One region of the Paenibacillus sp. FSL L8-0494 genome, then DNA from elsewhere that is predicted to be linked to it. Evidence: riboswitches for the same ligand, from Rfam matches in the RefSeq annotation. Region 1 holds a riboswitch; each other region holds the start of a gene.
What was found. A riboswitch is a leader RNA that binds a small molecule or an ion and turns the genes downstream of it on or off. The one in region 1 is predicted to bind thiamine pyrophosphate.
Positions count from the first base shown of each region.

Region 2: linked by a shared signal. The riboswitch ahead of NYE35_RS09850 (thiamine phosphate synthase) and the one ahead of NYE35_RS02455 (ABC transporter substrate-binding protein) in region 1 are both predicted to bind thiamine pyrophosphate.
Region 3: linked by a shared signal. The riboswitch ahead of thiC (phosphomethylpyrimidine synthase ThiC) and the one ahead of NYE35_RS02455 (ABC transporter substrate-binding protein) in region 1 are both predicted to bind thiamine pyrophosphate.
Region 4: linked by a shared signal. The riboswitch ahead of NYE35_RS13175 (ABC transporter ATP-binding protein) and the one ahead of NYE35_RS02455 (ABC transporter substrate-binding protein) in region 1 are both predicted to bind thiamine pyrophosphate.

Region 1 is NZ_JBBOPQ010000001.1:522,146-526,377, reverse strand. Features, by position in the region: gene NYE35_RS02460 (hypothetical protein) at 1-1,271, shown strand, start outside; TPP riboswitch at 1,430-1,540, shown strand; gene NYE35_RS02455 (ABC transporter substrate-binding protein) at 1,702-2,751, shown strand; gene NYE35_RS02450 (thiamine-binding protein) at 3,497-3,790, shown strand; gene NYE35_RS02445 (ABC transporter permease) at 3,787-4,232, shown strand, end outside.
Region 2 is NZ_JBBOPQ010000001.1:2,213,354-2,217,585, reverse strand. Features, by position in the region: gene thiH (2-iminoacetate synthase ThiH) at 1-39, opposite strand, end outside; gene NYE35_RS09860 (thiazole synthase) at 74-841, opposite strand; gene thiS (sulfur carrier protein ThiS) at 897-1,100, opposite strand; gene NYE35_RS09850 (thiamine phosphate synthase) at 1,139-1,744, opposite strand; TPP riboswitch at 1,860-1,961, opposite strand; gene NYE35_RS09845 (SDR family oxidoreductase) at 2,049-2,921, opposite strand; gene NYE35_RS09840 (GDSL-type esterase/lipase family protein) at 3,158-4,232, opposite strand, start outside.
Region 3 is NZ_JBBOPQ010000001.1:6,150,178-6,154,409, reverse strand. Features, by position in the region: gene NYE35_RS27710 (beta-galactosidase) at 1-1,572, shown strand, start outside; TPP riboswitch at 1,642-1,751, shown strand; gene thiC (phosphomethylpyrimidine synthase ThiC) at 1,854-3,596, shown strand; gene NYE35_RS27700 (phosphotransferase) at 3,682-4,232, shown strand, end outside.
Region 4 is NZ_JBBOPQ010000001.1:2,939,723-2,943,954, forward strand. Features, by position in the region: gene NYE35_RS13165 (ABC transporter substrate-binding protein) at 1-584, opposite strand, end outside; gene NYE35_RS13170 (ABC transporter permease) at 581-1,357, opposite strand; gene NYE35_RS13175 (ABC transporter ATP-binding protein) at 1,338-2,033, opposite strand; TPP riboswitch at 2,232-2,335, opposite strand; gene NYE35_RS13180 (amino acid ABC transporter substrate-binding protein) at 2,558-3,394, shown strand; gene NYE35_RS13185 (amino acid ABC transporter permease) at 3,448-4,116, shown strand; gene NYE35_RS13190 (amino acid ABC transporter ATP-binding protein) at 4,130-4,232, shown strand, end outside.

The DNA.
Region 1 (4,232 bases):
TTTCCCATGAACGAATGGAGCGCACCTATTTACCGTTTGCCGCACACGTCCTTTTTCCGCGCAGGAAGGATGCCGACTCGTTTCGCCGTTTTTCCAGAGTAAATAATCTCGACTGCATTCTGGAGATTCCGCAGCAATCTATATTTTTCAAAATTCTCTCGACGGATATATTCATATGTCCCTTTCAGCTTGGATTCGTGACGATACGTGTCCAGCTGGAGGGGGATTCGATTCCCTTTAGTATTGCCCTAGAATTCGCGGATCGTTTCCGTGCGCTAGAGAAAACCTTCATACAGGATGACTACACTTATATTCATTGCGGGGAACAGACCTATGAGATGGTAGAGGATTTTGTCTTCCGAAATTTGGTGGATGGACTGGAGCCATATCTGGATCAATCGGATATCAATGGGGCTTATTTTGAGACCCTTCCTTTTTTCGTAGATGAAAGAATGCAGGTGCAAGCTTTTTACGGCTTTCAGAATGAAGAAGGTTCTGATGAGATTAGTGTAAATCTACGCTATCGCGCCTCACAGCTTGATGGAATTGATCTGAACGGAAAGCCCTATGCCAGTGCAAGCGATCCAGCGTATATTGCAAACTATTGTCATGAGCATTCCTATAATCGCTGGGGCCCAGACACGTATTATATGATGAATGAGCAGACCTTTTGCTGCATGACCCGGGCTGAACAGGAGATTGCTGTAAGTCTAGCCAACCAGATGTATGGGCAATATTATTACGGATTTTTACTCAATATTTTCCACAAAATCGTTCTGCTGAAGCTCGCCAATATGCACTCCCGACTTCGGATTAATCATGATTATGAGGAAATAGACAATCTAATCTATTCCATCAATAAGTTCTCGGCAAAGTTCTACTTCTTGGAGTTGATTTCCCAGTCGCAGGGCCGGGAGATATTTCTTCAGCTGCGTAAAGTATACGGAAACGACGCTTTATTCGAGGAAGTGAAAGAAACCTTAAATGACCTGTTTCAGTATCAGGATAAGTTTCAGTCCAAGCGACGGGATAATCTGCTGATGATTCTCACTGTATTTACGGTAGTAAGCGGGATTTACGGCATGAATCAGGTCATTGACGATCTGGATGGAAAGATTCAATGGAGTAAAATGATTGGATATTCCCCCTTTGAATTTCTTGCCCTCTTCGTGATCATGAGCGGGATTCTGATCAGCGTTGTCCTCACGCTAGGGGCGCTGGTTAGTGAGCTTAAACGGCGTCACCGCAAGAAATATAAAGATCTAGACTAGCAAAAAAGAAACTACTGGATTGGAAAAATTCAGGAGTGCACTACTAGACATTCCGAGTACAGCCGTCTATAATACACCGTATGCGAGAAATATAAGACATTAAGTATAGGTACAAAACTTATGCTTACTTATATTGCACATAGAAATACCCGTTAACTTCATAGAACCAGGGGTGCTGGAATTGGCCGGCTGAGATTGTATCCCACAAGATACTGACCCTTATACCTGATCTGGATAATGCCAGCGTAGGAATCGCCAATTGGTTCTGGTCCCTGTGACCTTGACTAACCTTGCGCCAAGCCAGCGTCCCGATCACTCGGGGCGCTTTTTTTGTAAGATCACTAAAAGATGTAGAAAAACGTACATACTACACTTTACGGTTCATGTTGTGAAGACGGGATTCTTGTAACCTTAAAGGAGAGAAGAAGACATGCACCTCAAAAAAGCACTTACGTTGTGCCTCACCTGTGTACTCATTCTTGCCATTGCCGGATGCGGCAGCAACAATGGGAATACAGCCGGAAACAAAGCAAATGCTACTGATCCAACTGCAGCGGCTGGGACGGATGCTCCAAAAGAGCTCACCAAAGTTAAAGTCGCACTCGACTGGACACCGAACACGAATCATACCGGTCTATACGTAGCTAAGGATCTTGGTTACTACGCTGAAGAAGGTCTGGACGTCGAAATCGTTCAACCAGGCGCAGCGGGTTCTGATACTATGGTTACTTCTGGCGAAGCCGCATTTGGCATCAGCGCGCAAGAAGGATTAACTCTAGCCCGTCTACAAGGCGTCCCCCTTGTCTCGATAGCAGCTATTATTCAGCATAATACATCGGGATTCGCCGCTCCAGTAGATCGCAATATTAAATCACCAAAGGATTTCGAAGGTAAAACCTACGGAGGCTGGGGCTCACCGGCCGAAGAAGCAGCCATGAAGGCTATCATGGATCCTGAAGGTGGCGATGTGAAAAAGGTGAAGTTGATCAGTATCGGTGAAGCTGATTATTTTACCGCCGTCAAACGTGACATTGATTTCGCCTGGATTTTCTACGCTTGGACTGGCGTTGAGGCTGAGTTGCGTGGCGAGCCATTGGATATGCTGTACTTAAAGGATTATGCGCCACAGCTCGATTATTACACGCCTGTGCTGACGACGAGTGAGAAGCAAATTGCAGATCATCCTGAGCTGGTGAAGGCCTTCATGAAAGCCACATCAAAAGGTTATCAATATGCCATTGATCATCCGGAAGAGGCTGCCGGTATGTTATCGAAGGCCGTTCCTGACCTGGACGCCGACCTTGTCCTAGCTAGCCAAAAATGGCTTAGCCCAAAATACAAGGACGATGCTGCCCGCTGGGGCGAGCAAAAAACCGAGGTCTGGCAAAATTACGGCGACTGGATGTATGATCTGAAGTTGCTGGATAAACCGCTGGATGCTGCTAGTGCATTCAGTAATGATTTTTTACCGGCGGAATAGAGAGCGGACTTCAGAACCAAGAAGGTTGGACGTCACTTGAGGAAGGAGGAACGGAGCGTAGTGATGTGCTACGTGAGTACCGGACTTCCCAAGTTCGTTCAAGATTCGATGTCGAGTTTGCTTCCTGAGTTACTTCGTTATCAAAGTTGGCTTTTTGAACTTACCTTATAATTTAAGAGTTCAAAAAGTCGGCTTTCAGAACCAAGAAGGTTGGACGTTACTTGAGGAAGGAGGAACGGAGCGTAGTGATGTGCTACGTGAGTACCGGACTTCCCAAGTTCGTTCAAGATTCGATGTCGAGTTTGCTTCCTGAGTTACTTCGTTATCAAAGTTGGCTTTTTGAACTTAACTTATAATTTAAGAGTTCAAAAAGACGGCTTTCAGAACCAAGAAGGTTGGACGTTACTTGAGGAAGGAGGAACGGAGCGTAGTGATGTGCTACGTGAGTACCGGACTTCCCAAGTTCGTTCAAGATTCGACGTCGAGTTTGCTTCCTGAGTTACTTTGTTATCAAAGTTGGCTTTTTGAACTTAACTTATAATTTAAGAGTTCAAAAAGACGGCTTTCAGAACCAAGAAGGTTGGACGTTACTTGAGGAAGGAGGAACGGAGCGTAGTGATGTGCTACGTGAGTACCGGACTTCCCAAGTTCGTTCAAGATTCGACGTCGAGTTTGCTTCCTGAATTACTTCGTTATCAAAGTTGGCTTTTTGAACTTACCATATAAAATGAGAGGATTGATTATTGTGGCTAACACCCTACTAAGCATTCAAGTAATTCCAAAAACTCCGAACAATGAGGATTCCATCCCATACGTAGATAAAGCGATTGAGGTCATTCAAAAATCCGGTGTTAAACATCAGGTGAATCCGCTGGAAACCACAATGGAAGGTGAGCTTAGCGAGCTGCTGGAGGTTGTGCGTCAGATGCAAGAGGCGTTGATCGAAGCAGGCAGTCCAAGCGTAATTTCGCAGATCAAAATCGCTCATAATCCTAACGGAATCAGCATGGATAAATTGACGGAGAAATATCGGCCGTGAGATCGACCTGGAAGCTAATATGGCCGCCCCTTGTGGCGGTCGTCTTCTTTTTAACCGTATGGCAGCTATCTGTATCTGTATTTCATATTGAATCCTGGATTCTGCCGAGTCCTGCTGATATTGCCCGTGAATCCACCAGTAACGCTTCTGGTCTTTGGGCTCATACGATGGCTACGCTGCGGCTCACTTTAATTGGTTTTCCCATCGGTACGGGGGTAGGTCTGATCGTCGCTTTGCTTTTGCATCTCTTGCCTTGGGCTAGACGGGCTTTTTATCCACTCATTATTCTGAGTCAAAATGTTCCCTCCATCGCGCTCGGCCCCCTACTCATTATCTGGTTCGGCTTTGGTCTTTTGCCCAAAATCGTGCTGATTACACTAGTATGTTTCTTCCCGGTAGCTGTCGCTGCGATGGGCGGCCTGGCCCAAAGTGATCAGGTCAT
Region 2 (4,232 bases), 1.7 Mb from region 1:
ATACTGCTCCAAGCGGGCCAGTGTGTCAAAAAAGCTCATGCTAATCCTCCCTCCTTTGGTGAACCTATCAAATTCAGTTCAGAAATCCAGTCAACGGTGACGAAGCAAAAGCAACTTCTTCTACAGGACCGAGTCCTGCCAAATAAGCTTTGCGGCCAGCGGATATCGCCTCGCGGAACGCTTCCGCCATGACGAGCGGATTACGTGCCGTTGCGATAGCCGTATTAAGCAGAACAGCAGCGGCCCCCATCTCCATTGCTTCCGCCGCTTCCGAGGGCTTGCCAATTCCGGCATCTACAATAATCGGCAAATTCACTTCTTCAATAAGAATACGCACAAGCTCCTTGGTGCGCAGGCCGCGATTCGTCCCGATCGGCGCACCAAGCGGCATCACAGCAGCAGCACCGGCATCTCTCAGACGTAAAGCAGCCGAAAGGTCCGGACTCATATATGGCAGTACTACAAAACCCTCCGCCGCTAGAATCTCTGTAGCTCGTATGGTCTCCAGATTATCTGGAAGCAGGTATTTCTGATCATTGATCACTTCGATCTTCACCCAGTTCCCCAGTCCCGCAGCTCTTGCTAATCTCGCAATACGGACTGCCTCTTCCGCTGTACGCGCTCCTGAGGTATTAGGCAGAAGAGTCATGTGGCCGGGAATGTGGTTCATGATATTTTCTGCTCCACCTTCCGGGTCCACTCGGCGAAGCGCTACAGTAATCACCTGAGAACCAGAGCTTGCGATCACTTCGGGGATCAGAGCATTCCGGCTATATTTTCCGGTTCCGATAAATAATCTACTAGTTAATTCGATGCCTCCAATATGTAACGGGTCATGCATGAAATTACCTCCCTTTGGTTCTTATAAATTTCTCAAAATTCTATACCGCTCCATCTCAACCCCCACCAACAAAGTGCACCAGTTCCAAACGATCATCCTCGCTCAGAGCAGTACTTTCATAATTCTCCTTACTGACAATTTCTCCATTCAGCTCAATGATCATCAGACGACCCGACCACTCAGGAAGACTGATCAAATCAGCTATAGTTTGAATACCACCAGAACACTCTGCGGATTTCCCGTTAATCAACAGTCTCATTCTGAATCACCCCCTTCGCCTATGCTTTTACCTCCCGGCTATGAATGAACCGCCTTATGAATAGCTTTGGCGGCCTCATAAGGATCATCCGCTCCGCAAATTCCGGACATCACAGCAATTCCTGCCGCGCCTTGCCTAATGATCTGCGCCGCATTAGCGGGACCAATTCCGCCAATCGCAATTACAGGAATAGAGCTAGTCTTCACCGTTTCTGCAAGCAGCTCTAACCCACGTGCGGGCAGCCCTAGCTTGCTCGCCGAGGGAAATACATGGCCAAACAAGCAATAATCAGCTCCCTGCTCTGAAGCATTCGCCGCTTCTTCCGGAGAATGAACCGATCTCCCCAGCCAAAGCTGAGGTGCAATTCGCCGGGCTGTAAGCGGGCTCAGACTGTGCCCAGCCAACTGAACACCCGCGGCACCAGCTGCCAATGCTACATCGATCCGGTCATTGATTATCAGTTTGGTAGCGGGTATACCGGCAGCCAACAGCTCCTGTGCCGCAGAGAGCAGTTCGCGTGCTGGACATTGCTTCTCTCTTAAGTGAATATAATCGACCCATGTCTGCACCGTGACAGCCAGTTCAACAAATTGTCTCAACAGCTGCTTGCCGTCTGATATTAGATGGATCTCAGCTTGTACCACTCGCGATCTCCTCTCTCTCACTTCCCTGTAGGCCAGTAAAAAACAAAAAAACTGCCCCCGTAAGGAAGGCAGTCAGAATCTGTATATAGACGGTACTACAAATAGCCCGACAACAGAAATTCGTTCTCCACTTCCCTACGCTGGTCTTAACCAGATCAGGTTCAAAGGGTCCGGAAATCCATTCCGTCTCAGCCAATCGGCACCCCTAGTGACATAAATATACAATTTTGAAATACTAACGTGGTTTATAGTAACATATTTTTTTATTGAAATACACCCATTTATTCACATTAGCTGTACTAATCTAACCGTTTACTATCTCGCCACCATTTACATGAATAACCTGTCCAGTCACATAACTGGAATCGTCAGAGGCTAGATATACATAGGCTGGCGCCAGCTCCTCTGGTTGTCCAGGCCGTTTCATAGGCTGCGTGCCTCCAAACTCGCTAACCTGCTTCGCATCAAAGGTAGAGGGAATTAGCGGTGTCCAGATTGGACCTGGTGCTACACCGTTTACCCGTATGCCCTTCTCCGCCAGATTCGTGGACAAAGATCGTGTGAAACTCAGGATAGCTCCTTTAGTTGATGAATAGTCCAGCAGCTGCGGGCTTCCGCGATAAGCGGTAATTGAAGTTGTATTTATAATTGTAGATCCTGCTTTTAAATGAGGCATAGCTGCTTTTGTTAAATAGAACATCGCAAATATATTCGTACGGAAAGTACGCTCTAGCTGCTCGGAAGTAATATCCTCGATCTTAGCTTGCGGATGTTGCTCCGCCGCGTTATTGATGAGAATATCAAGCTTTCCTAAGCCCTCTACCGTCTGTTTAATAAGATCCTTACAGAATTTCTCGTCACCGATATCACCTGGAATTAGGATACATTTGCGGCCTTCCTGCTCGACCTGACGTTTAGTTTCCTCTGCATCTGAGTGTTCATTAAGATATGAAATGACCACATCAGCACCTTCTTTAGCAAAAAGCACAGCAACTGCACGCCCAATTCCGCTGTCTCCACCGGTAATCAACGCCGCCTTGTCTTGCAGTTTACCTGCTGCTTTATAATTTGCCGGCTCGTATTTGGGCAGCGGCGTCATTTCACTCTCAATCCCTGGCTGATGATGCTGCTCCTGTGGGGGTAAGGTTTTTGTAGCTTGTTTATTATTGCCTGACATCTTCCCTATCTCCTCTCGTTAAGCAAATTGATAGTTAACTGATCATCTTAGGATGGCACAACAATGCATGTTTATACGCTGGGTTTGTCATTTTCTTAAATCGCTTTACGAATCTTACTTACCACAATGCAAGTAGAAATAAACAACCGTGGATGTAAACTGCTGTAAGTGGAGAGGACTTCACTGCATACAAAAAGGCACAGCACCGCTGCTGTGCCTTGAATTGTTCACCCTAACTATTTCAAAGAAGAAACATGATTTTCTGCATTCACTTCATGTTCCAGTACCCACATAAAATAAAGAGCTTTAGCTGCTTTCTCCCGGGTCACTATGGCTTTAGGTTCTAGTTCTGTCCCATTGACCATTTGGCCTCTAGCAATCCCCACTTCAGATCTAATAAGCCCTAATTCATAAGCACTTTTCACTTTTGAAATTAAAAAAGGAGAAATGTCCGCCGTATCAACCAGCTGCTGCCAGGATACAAGTGGATAGTACATCGCTCCTCTAGCTCCTGGATCCAGATTGAAATCATAACCAGGATCTCCTAGCACTACTGCTGTGCCGTTATAATCAGTCATGTACTTAGGTTTATTAGCAAACTTTACTTGGTAAACATCATAGAGAATAGCACCCATCGTTTCACGTGACAGCTTACCTTTCGGATAATAGGCAAGATCTGATCTTTCCACTTTCATTAACTTAGAAATACTGCGTGTGAATTCAGCAACTGTCATCTCCGTATCTGGCTTAAAATTCCCTTGACGGTCTTTGCCCATTACTCCCAGCTGGATTAATTTTTCAATTTGATTGCGGTAATAAGCAGCTTCCCCGGTCGTCGTATCATTAGTTATTTCCGGAAAAACCTTATCCCAGTTGCCTGTTAGTGCCGCATGCTTAACGTTCCCTTTAAGATAAGCAGTAATGGAGGCAGCAGTAGAATCGCCAGTAGCACCTTTCTCTACAAGCTCCGTAACAATCATCCGCGAAAATTGTTTGGCGAGCGCTTCTTTAAAATGAGTCCCATCGATTTTCTTTGAAGGATGCCCGTTAGCGTAACTTCCGTCATTTGTTTTGCCTGGAGTTTCTCCGGCTTCAATTGACATGAAGAGGGCTGTTATCGCTTCTACTCCGATCTCGTTATAATATTTCAGACTTTCCGAGTTAAGGTCAATAAGTGTAACTCCAGATTCATCTGCAACCCGTTTAAGAATATCTACAAACTTTCTTGATTTAAAAGAATTCTCATAGATATATCCCGGACTTGCATTCCCTTTAATTCTGGACATTGGCGTTACCAGTACTGGTATCATG
Region 3 (4,232 bases), 5.6 Mb from region 1:
TCGGAGAGTGACCATAAGGCCTTCCGGGAATGGCTACAGCAGAAATATGTTACGCTTGAGCATTTGAACGAGGCATGGGGAGCTGTTTTTTGGAATCAAAGCTATAGTGACTGGTCTCAGGTCTATCTTCCACGTCCGACTCCAGTACCGAAGCAACCCAATCCTCATCAGGCATTGGATGAAAAACGGTTTATTTCGGACAATACAATTTCTTTTGCCAAAAACCAAGCGGATATCATTCGTAAACTTGCCCCTAAGCAATGGGTAACCACGAACGGTCTGTTCGGTCATCTCGATAGCCATGAAATGACGGATGAACTGCTGGATTTCTTCAGCTATGATTCCTATCCTCAGTTCTCTACTATTTTTTATGACCCGAATGAGCGGAATCCGCTGAATGATAGAGGCTGGGGACTGTCATTATCTGTTGTTCGTTCGATATCCCCGAATTTCTGCATTATGGAGCAGCAGTCAGGCCCGGGTGGCTGGGTGAACCGGATGGATATGCCTTCTCCAAAGCCCGGGCAGATGCGGTTATGGACTTATCAGTCGATCGCTCATGGGGCAGATATGGTGTTATATTTCCGCTGGCGGACAGCTACGATGGGCAATGAAATTTATTGGCATGGAATCAATGACTATCATAATCAGCCTAACCGGAGAGTGCGGGAAGCGGGGCAGATCGGTCAGGAGCTGGCAGCAGCAGGTCAAGCGTTTATCGGTACTCATAATCAGGCTAACGTTGCTATTGTTCGTGATTATGACAATGAGTGGGATGGAGAATACGATGTTTGGCATGGCCCGTTTATGTGGAAGAGCAATAAGGAGTGGTACAAGGCTCTTCAGCGGAAGCATATCCCGAATGACGTGCTCTATCTGCGCAAAAAAACAACGCTGGAGGAGCTTGCAAGGTACGACGTGCTTATCTATCCTCACCCAGCGATTATGACAGATGAGACAGCGTCTCTGCTGGATGAATATGTTCAACAAGGCGGCAAACTGATCTTCGGCTGTAGAACTGGCTATAAGGATGAGCGCGGTCAATGTTATATGCGTCCTTTCCCAGGTACTGCTAAGGATCTATGCGGGATCACAGTTGAAGAATTCACAATGGTTAAGGGCAGTCGTCAGCCAACAACAATTAGCTGGTCGGGCGCGACCGAAGTCGTTACAGGAGCAGATGACTTTAATGATATTCTCAAAATAGAGGAAGCTTCGGTTGAAGTGATGGCGGTTTACGCCTCTGATTATTATGCGGGAAAACCGGCGGTAACTAGAAATCGTCGCGGCAAGGGTGAGGTTTGGTATTACGGAGCCGTATTTAACGAACAGGCAGCGGCTGAGATCATAAAATTAATTGATCTACAATCGCCAGCAAATTGGCTGGAGCTCCCAGAAGAGGTAGAGCTGCAAGTCCGTACCGGAGCTTCTTCCAGTTATGCTTTTTTGCTTAATTATAGTGAGACTCCTGTCACGATCCATCTTCATGAGACCAAAACAGATTTACTGAGCGGCACAACATTGTCGGGCGAGGTGCTTCTGGAAGGATTTGGGGTATTGGTGTTATACTAACGTACACATTGATCTCACATTTGAGTAGATTTGGATAATTCTCTCTTTTCGGTTATACTTTGAAGTAGCAATTATAGTCACGGGAGCTTGGTGGGACCAGGCTGAGAGGATAGTTATAACTATCGACCGTCAAACCTGATCTGGATAATGCCAGCGGAGGAAATGGAGCTCTATTTCTATTTGTCTACTCTAAGGCCGCATCTTATACAGATGTGGCCTTTTCTATGTGTGGGGAGTAGACCGTCTCCGCTTGATCAAATCACCTTATAGGAGGAATTGAGATGACAAGCGAATTGAACAACGATCCAATCAATCTATCAGCTTTTCCAGCAAGTCAAAAAGTCTATGTAAAGGGTTCACGGTCTGATATTCAGGTCCCTATGCGGGAGATCTCACTTAGTCCAACTGCGGGCATAGACGGCGAAGAGGAGAATGCCCCAATTCATGTCTATGACACAAGTGGGGCTTACACGGATGCTAATATTCATACTGATATTCGTCAGGGGTTAGAGCCCAATCGTCTAAGCTGGATTGAGGAACGAGGGGATGTGGAAGCGTACGAAGGAAGAACCGTGAAGCCTGAAGATAACGGGAATGCAACGGGAAAAGCTGTGGCGGAAGTGTTTCCAGCGCTCCATAGAAAACCTTTGCGAGCGAAAAAGGGGCGTAATGTCTCTCAAATGCATTATGCACGCAAAGGGATTATTACTTCGGAAATGGAATACGTTGCGATTCGTGAGAATGTGACACCGGAATTTGTAAGAGATGAAGTAGCCCGCGGCCGCGCCATCATTCCAGCGAATATCAATCATCCAGAGAGTGAACCAATGATTATTGGGCGTAATTTTTTGGTAAAGATCAATGCCAATATTGGAAACTCCGCAGTATCCTCATCCATAGAGGAAGAGGTGGAGAAAATGAGATGGGCTACCCGCTGGGGTGCAGACAATATAATGGATCTCTCCACAGGTAAAAACATCCATACGACACGCGAGTGGATCATCCGTAATTCTCCTGTTCCTATTGGAACGGTGCCTATTTATCAAGCTTTGGAAAAAGTGAATGGGAAAGCGGAAGATTTAACGTGGGAAGTATACCGTGATACGCTCATTGAGCAAGCGGAGCAAGGGGTGGACTATTTTACCATTCATGCGGGAGTTCTGCTTCGTTATATCCCGTTGACGGCACAACGTATGACAGGTATTGTTTCAAGAGGTGGCTCCATTATGGCGGCATGGTGTCTTGCGCATCATCAAGAGAACTTTTTATATACACATTTTGAAGAGATATGTGAAATCATGAAGCTGTACGATGTTTCTTTTTCCCTAGGCGATGGATTACGTCCGGGTTCGATTGCTGATGCGAATGATGAAGCACAATTTGCCGAGTTAGAGACGTTAGGTGAATTAACAGCTATGGCTTGGAGTCATGATGTACAGGTGATGGTAGAGGGTCCAGGACATGTGCCGATGCACTTGATTAAAGAGAATATGGATAAGCAACTTGAAACTTGCAACGAAGCCCCTTTTTATACGTTAGGTCCACTGACTACAGATATTGCGCCGGGGTATGATCATATTACCTCTGCTATAGGTGCAGCGATGATTGGTTGGTTCGGTACAGCAATGTTATGTTACGTAACTCCGAAGGAGCATCTTGGCCTGCCTAATAAGGAAGATGTACGTGTAGGGGTCATTACTTATAAAATAGCGGCACATGCCGCAGATTTGGCGAAAGGGCATAAAGGAGCACAAGACCGGGATAACGCTCTTTCGAAAGCCCGTTTTGAATTTCGTTGGCGTGATCAATTTCATTTATCGTTAGATCCTGAGCGAGCGCTCGAATATCATGATGAGACATTGCCTGCGGAAGGCGCTAAAACAGCTCATTTCTGTTCCATGTGCGGGCCGAAATTTTGCAGTATGAAGATCTCTCATAATATCCGTAATTCGACGAGAATTGAATCAGGAATGCAAGAGAAGGCAGAAGAGTTTCTCCAAGGCGGGAGCCTCATTTATAGATAACTTTTTCTGCTAAAAAGAAATATCTAAAAGAAGTCGTCATTGGCGGCTTCTTCTTTTATACTTTGAATAGATAGGAGTTGATGAAATGGAAGCGATTCGTTCAGAGGAAGCCATTTTAGAGGATTTAAGTAATAGTTTCTATCATTTTTTTGGATTGAAAGTCCTTCATGCTACCCCAATAAAACGTGGCTGGTTAAATCTTAAATGGAAAATCACAACGGATTCAGGGCAATTTCTACTTAAACAATACAACAAAAAAAGATATAAATTGTATAACCCAGAAGAGCTGAACTTTGCCTTTTCTCAACAGAAAAGATTGTATCTACAGGGGCTCCCATGTCCCGGATTGTTGGCTTATAACAATAATGTTTTACTGGAATCAGATCAGGGAGAAACGTTTATGGCAATGGAATATTGTGAAGGCCGTGTCATAGAGCCGGGTAAGATTAATATCCATCAAATGTTTGATTTGGGTCGTGCCACAGGTAAAATGCATCGTTTATTAAATGATGGGACCATTAGTTTGAAAAGAACCCCACAATTTATTCCACAAAGCCCTGAGGAACGTTTAGAACATTGGAATGTACTCCTACAACAATCAAAGGAAATGGGTAAAACCTCACTTATCACTGACCT
Region 4 (4,232 bases), 2.4 Mb from region 1:
GAGATCGCAGGGATGAGGTCAAAACCTACGTCAATCAGCTTGGCGGATGAAGGATCGCCTCCATCACTCTGGATCATTGTCCGAATCATCGCTTCATAGAGCGGAATGGAGGAATAGCCGATTTGTTTTCCCGCGAGCTCTTTTGGACTATGAATACTGCCAGCCTGAGGAACCATCAGATGATTCAGTGGATGCCGCACGATTGCTGCAATCGAACGTACAGGGATTTTCTCGCCGCGTGCCATAAGTACCTGAGGCTGATAACTGAGCGCTAGATCAATTTGATTCGCTGCAACAAGCTTTAGGGAATCATTGCTGTCCGCAGGCATTTTGATCTCGACATCCAAACCTTCCTCTTGGAAAAAACCTTGTTGTTGCGCAGCGTATAGAAAGGAATGAACGGCATTGGGATACCAATCAAGCATAATCGTCAGCTTGTGTGACTGCTTATTTTCGGTATTGGAGGGATCGGTTTGGGAGTTGTTATTTATCTTGTCTGCCTTCCCGCAGCTGCTTAAGAGCAAAAGTGTGCATACTAGAAATACAGAAATAAGTCCTCGTTGTGGGGATTTTAAATGATTCATTGGTTTGATCCTCTTTTCTTTAAAAATAATTGTTCGAGTAAAGCTATCGCCAGAAAAAGCACCACACCAAGCGCGGACAGCAGAAATACAGCCGCGAACATTTCATCGCTCTGCATATTTCCGGCCATTCTGCGGCTGAAGTAACCGAGTCCTTTACTGCCGCCGAGCCATTCCCCGATAGTAGCTCCGATGACGCAGTATACAATGGACAGCTTTAAGCCAGAGAAAAAAGCAGGCAACGCCAGTGGAATTTGGGTTTTGACAAGCAGCTGCCAGCGGTTTGCACCAAATGTTAATAATAAGTCCTTGTAAGTCTGGCCACTTGTACGAAGTCCATCATATGTACTCACTACGACTGGAAAAAAAGCCGTCAAAAACACCACAGCCACTTTGCTCCACAGCGAATATCCGAACCACATAATAAAAATGGGGGATAGCGCAATTAATGGGATCGTCTGGCTAATGATAAGAAAGGGATAGATGGCCTTTTCTATGGGGCGATACAGGAACATTCCAGTGCCCAGCAATACACCACAAATAACAGAAAGGACAAAACCCACCAGTATCTCCTGTAACGTTGCCAATAAATGCTGTCCGAATAATAATTGCCTGTGCTCGATCAATGCGAAGCCAATAGATGAAGGTGCAGGGAGAATAAAGGCTGGAATCATGTGAAGGCGAACAGCTGACTCCCAGATTACAAGAATGAGCAGTACCAGAAGAACGAAGGGACCATAATTGTCTAGATGTTTTTTAAAAGGTATAGGTCGCATGTAATCTCCGCTCCAGCTCTGCCCGCAGTGCTATAAACCGGGGTTCATAGTTCATCTTATAATGTCTTGGCCTTGGTAGATCCACAACGATCTCCTGTAATTCGCTGTGCGCACCGCCAGATAATAAATAAATCCGGTCACTGAGCAATAGTGCTTCTTCCAGATCATGAGTGATGAGCATAATCGTCTGATTCAATTCACCCCATAACTCCAACAGCCAACGGTGTATCTCGCGTTTGGTCATGGCATCGAGAGCGCCAAAGGGCTCATCCAGCAGCATCAGACCAGTTCCGCCTCCAGCCACTAAGGTGCGCAGAAATGCGACTCGCTGTTTCATTCCACCCGAAAGTTCATGGGGATAAGCCTTCTCTACATCTGCTAAGCCGAAGCGGGTCAACATTTCCCGAATCTGAGTGATCGTTTCTTGTTTATTGAATCTGGGCTTGATCTCCCAAGGCAAAAGGCAGTTGTCGAGCACTGTCCTCCAAGGCAGCAATAAATCCTGCTGAGGCATATAAGCGATCTGACCTAAACGACTAGCGGTTGACGGGTGCGTAGAGAGTTTTATTTTTCCGTGAGTAGGTTCGAGTAAACCGGCAATCGTTTTGAAAAATGTACTTTTCCCGCATCCGCTAGCACCTACTACGGAGACGAATTCCCCTTGCCTGATATCCATAGATAGATCTGCGAATACAGGGGGGTGCTCAGATTCCGGAAAAGAGTAGGTTAGGCCTTGAATAGATAAAATGGTCGTGATGATCTAACCTCCTAAAATTTTTGTGGAGCGCCTAAACAAATAAAGACCCATCCATTTCCAGAGGAAATGAATGGGTCAAAAAGTTCATTCTGCATAATAACACTTAACATGCTTGATGAAAATTCTGCTCCACTTCCCTCCGCTGGTATGATCCAGATCAGGTTCCAAGGGTCCGGAGCTTGAAGCTCCGTCTCAGTCGGCCGACTCCCCTAGTGAAATAACAGGTCCATATTAATTTGTTTATAAATATACCATATCTTTCTGAGAAGTAAAGAGAGAAAGAAGTGAAGGATTAATCCAAGATTGGGTAAGATATAGGTAGGAATCTAGTTAATATTATAATTCCGATGTATATAATCGGAAAAAAGTATTGACGATCATGTGATGGCAGTGTACTATTCAATTTACCGGAAAAAAACCGGATAGAGAGAGGGGATTTAATAATGAAAAAATGGAGTTTAACTATTATATTGGCGTTAACCGTGGTCCTTGTAGCGGCTTGCGGCAATAATTCGAATACCAATACGGCTGCTGAACCTACAGCTGGAACGAATGGTGGAGCAGCATCTTCAGCGCAAAACAGTTTGGAGGCTGTGAAAGCCAGCGGCAAATTGCGGATAGGTACAGAAGGGACTTATGCGCCTTTTACTTATCATGACACTGCGGGGAAATTGACTGGTTTTGACGTGGAAATTGCTGAAGAAGTAGCAAAGCGTTTAGGTGTTAAAGCTGAATTTTTTGAAACTCAGTGGGATGGTATTTTCGCTGGAATGGATGCGAAACGGTTTGATGTAATCTTTAATGAAGTTTCCATTAACGAAGATCGCAAAGTGAAATATGATTTCTCTGAACCCTATATCGTATCCAAAGCAGTATTGATTGTGAGCGAAGACAATGAGGATATTAAGACCTTTGCCGATCTTAAGGGTAAAAAAGCCGGACAATCCCTGACAAGTAACTTATCCGACATCGCTCGTGAGAACGGTGCTGAAATCGTAGCTACGGACGGTTTCAATCAAGCGATGGACCTGCTGACTTCGGGACGTATTGATGCAACTGTGAATGATGGCTTGTCTTATCTGGATCTGAAAAAACAAAAACCAGATGCAAAAATTAAAGTGGTTGATGAGATTCCTGAAGGATCACAAAGTGCCGCGGTATTCCTGAAAGGTAATGATGAGCTGGTGAAAGCGGTCAGTGATGCGATTACAGAGATGAAGAGTGATGGAACGTACTTGAAAATTTCCGAGAAATACTTTGGAGCTGACGTTTCAAAATAATACAAGGCTAGCAAGGCTAATTAAGCCTGGAAGCTAAAAAGGATGTCTGAATAATGGATGACCGCAAAATACAAATTTTCTTAGACACACTGCTACCCCTGCTAAAAGCCGGGGTGGCTTTTACCATTCCGTTGGCGCTACTTTCCTTTGTGCTTGGATTGATTTTGGCGATCCTAACCGCGCTGGCACGTCTTTCACCGTGGGTAATTCCGAAGCTAATCGCCCGTTTTTATGTGTGGGTTATTCGAGGAACCCCATTGTTAGTGCAGCTATTTATTATATTTTATGGTTTGCCGGCTGTTGGTATTGTACTCGACCCCTTCATTGCCGCCACCATTGGATTTACCCTTAGCGTAGGGGCTTATTCATCGGAAATCGTACGCGCTGCTATCCTGTCGATACATAAAGGCCAATGGGAAGCTGCCTTCTCAGTCGGGATGACTCGTGGGCAGGCTCTGCGCCGCGTAATTCTGCCACAAGCTGCGCGCGTTTCTGTACCGCCGTTGTCCAATTCCTTTATTAGCTTGGTTAAAGATACTTCGCTTGCAGCGATCATCACCTATACGGAGATGTTTAGAACCGCACAGCAGGTAGCCTCTACCACTTATGAGCCTCTGCTGGTATACTCCGAAGCAGGATTGTTTTATTTAGTGTTCTGTTCTGTGCTGTCGGCGCTGCAAAATTACTTGGAGAAACGACTCGATCGTTACTCTGCGACCTAAAGGAGAGATACTTGTGATTGAAATCATTAATTTGCATAAATCCTTCGGCGCACTCCAAGTGTTAAAGGGTATTGATCTGAAAATGGAGCATGGAAAGGTACTTGTCATTATTGGGC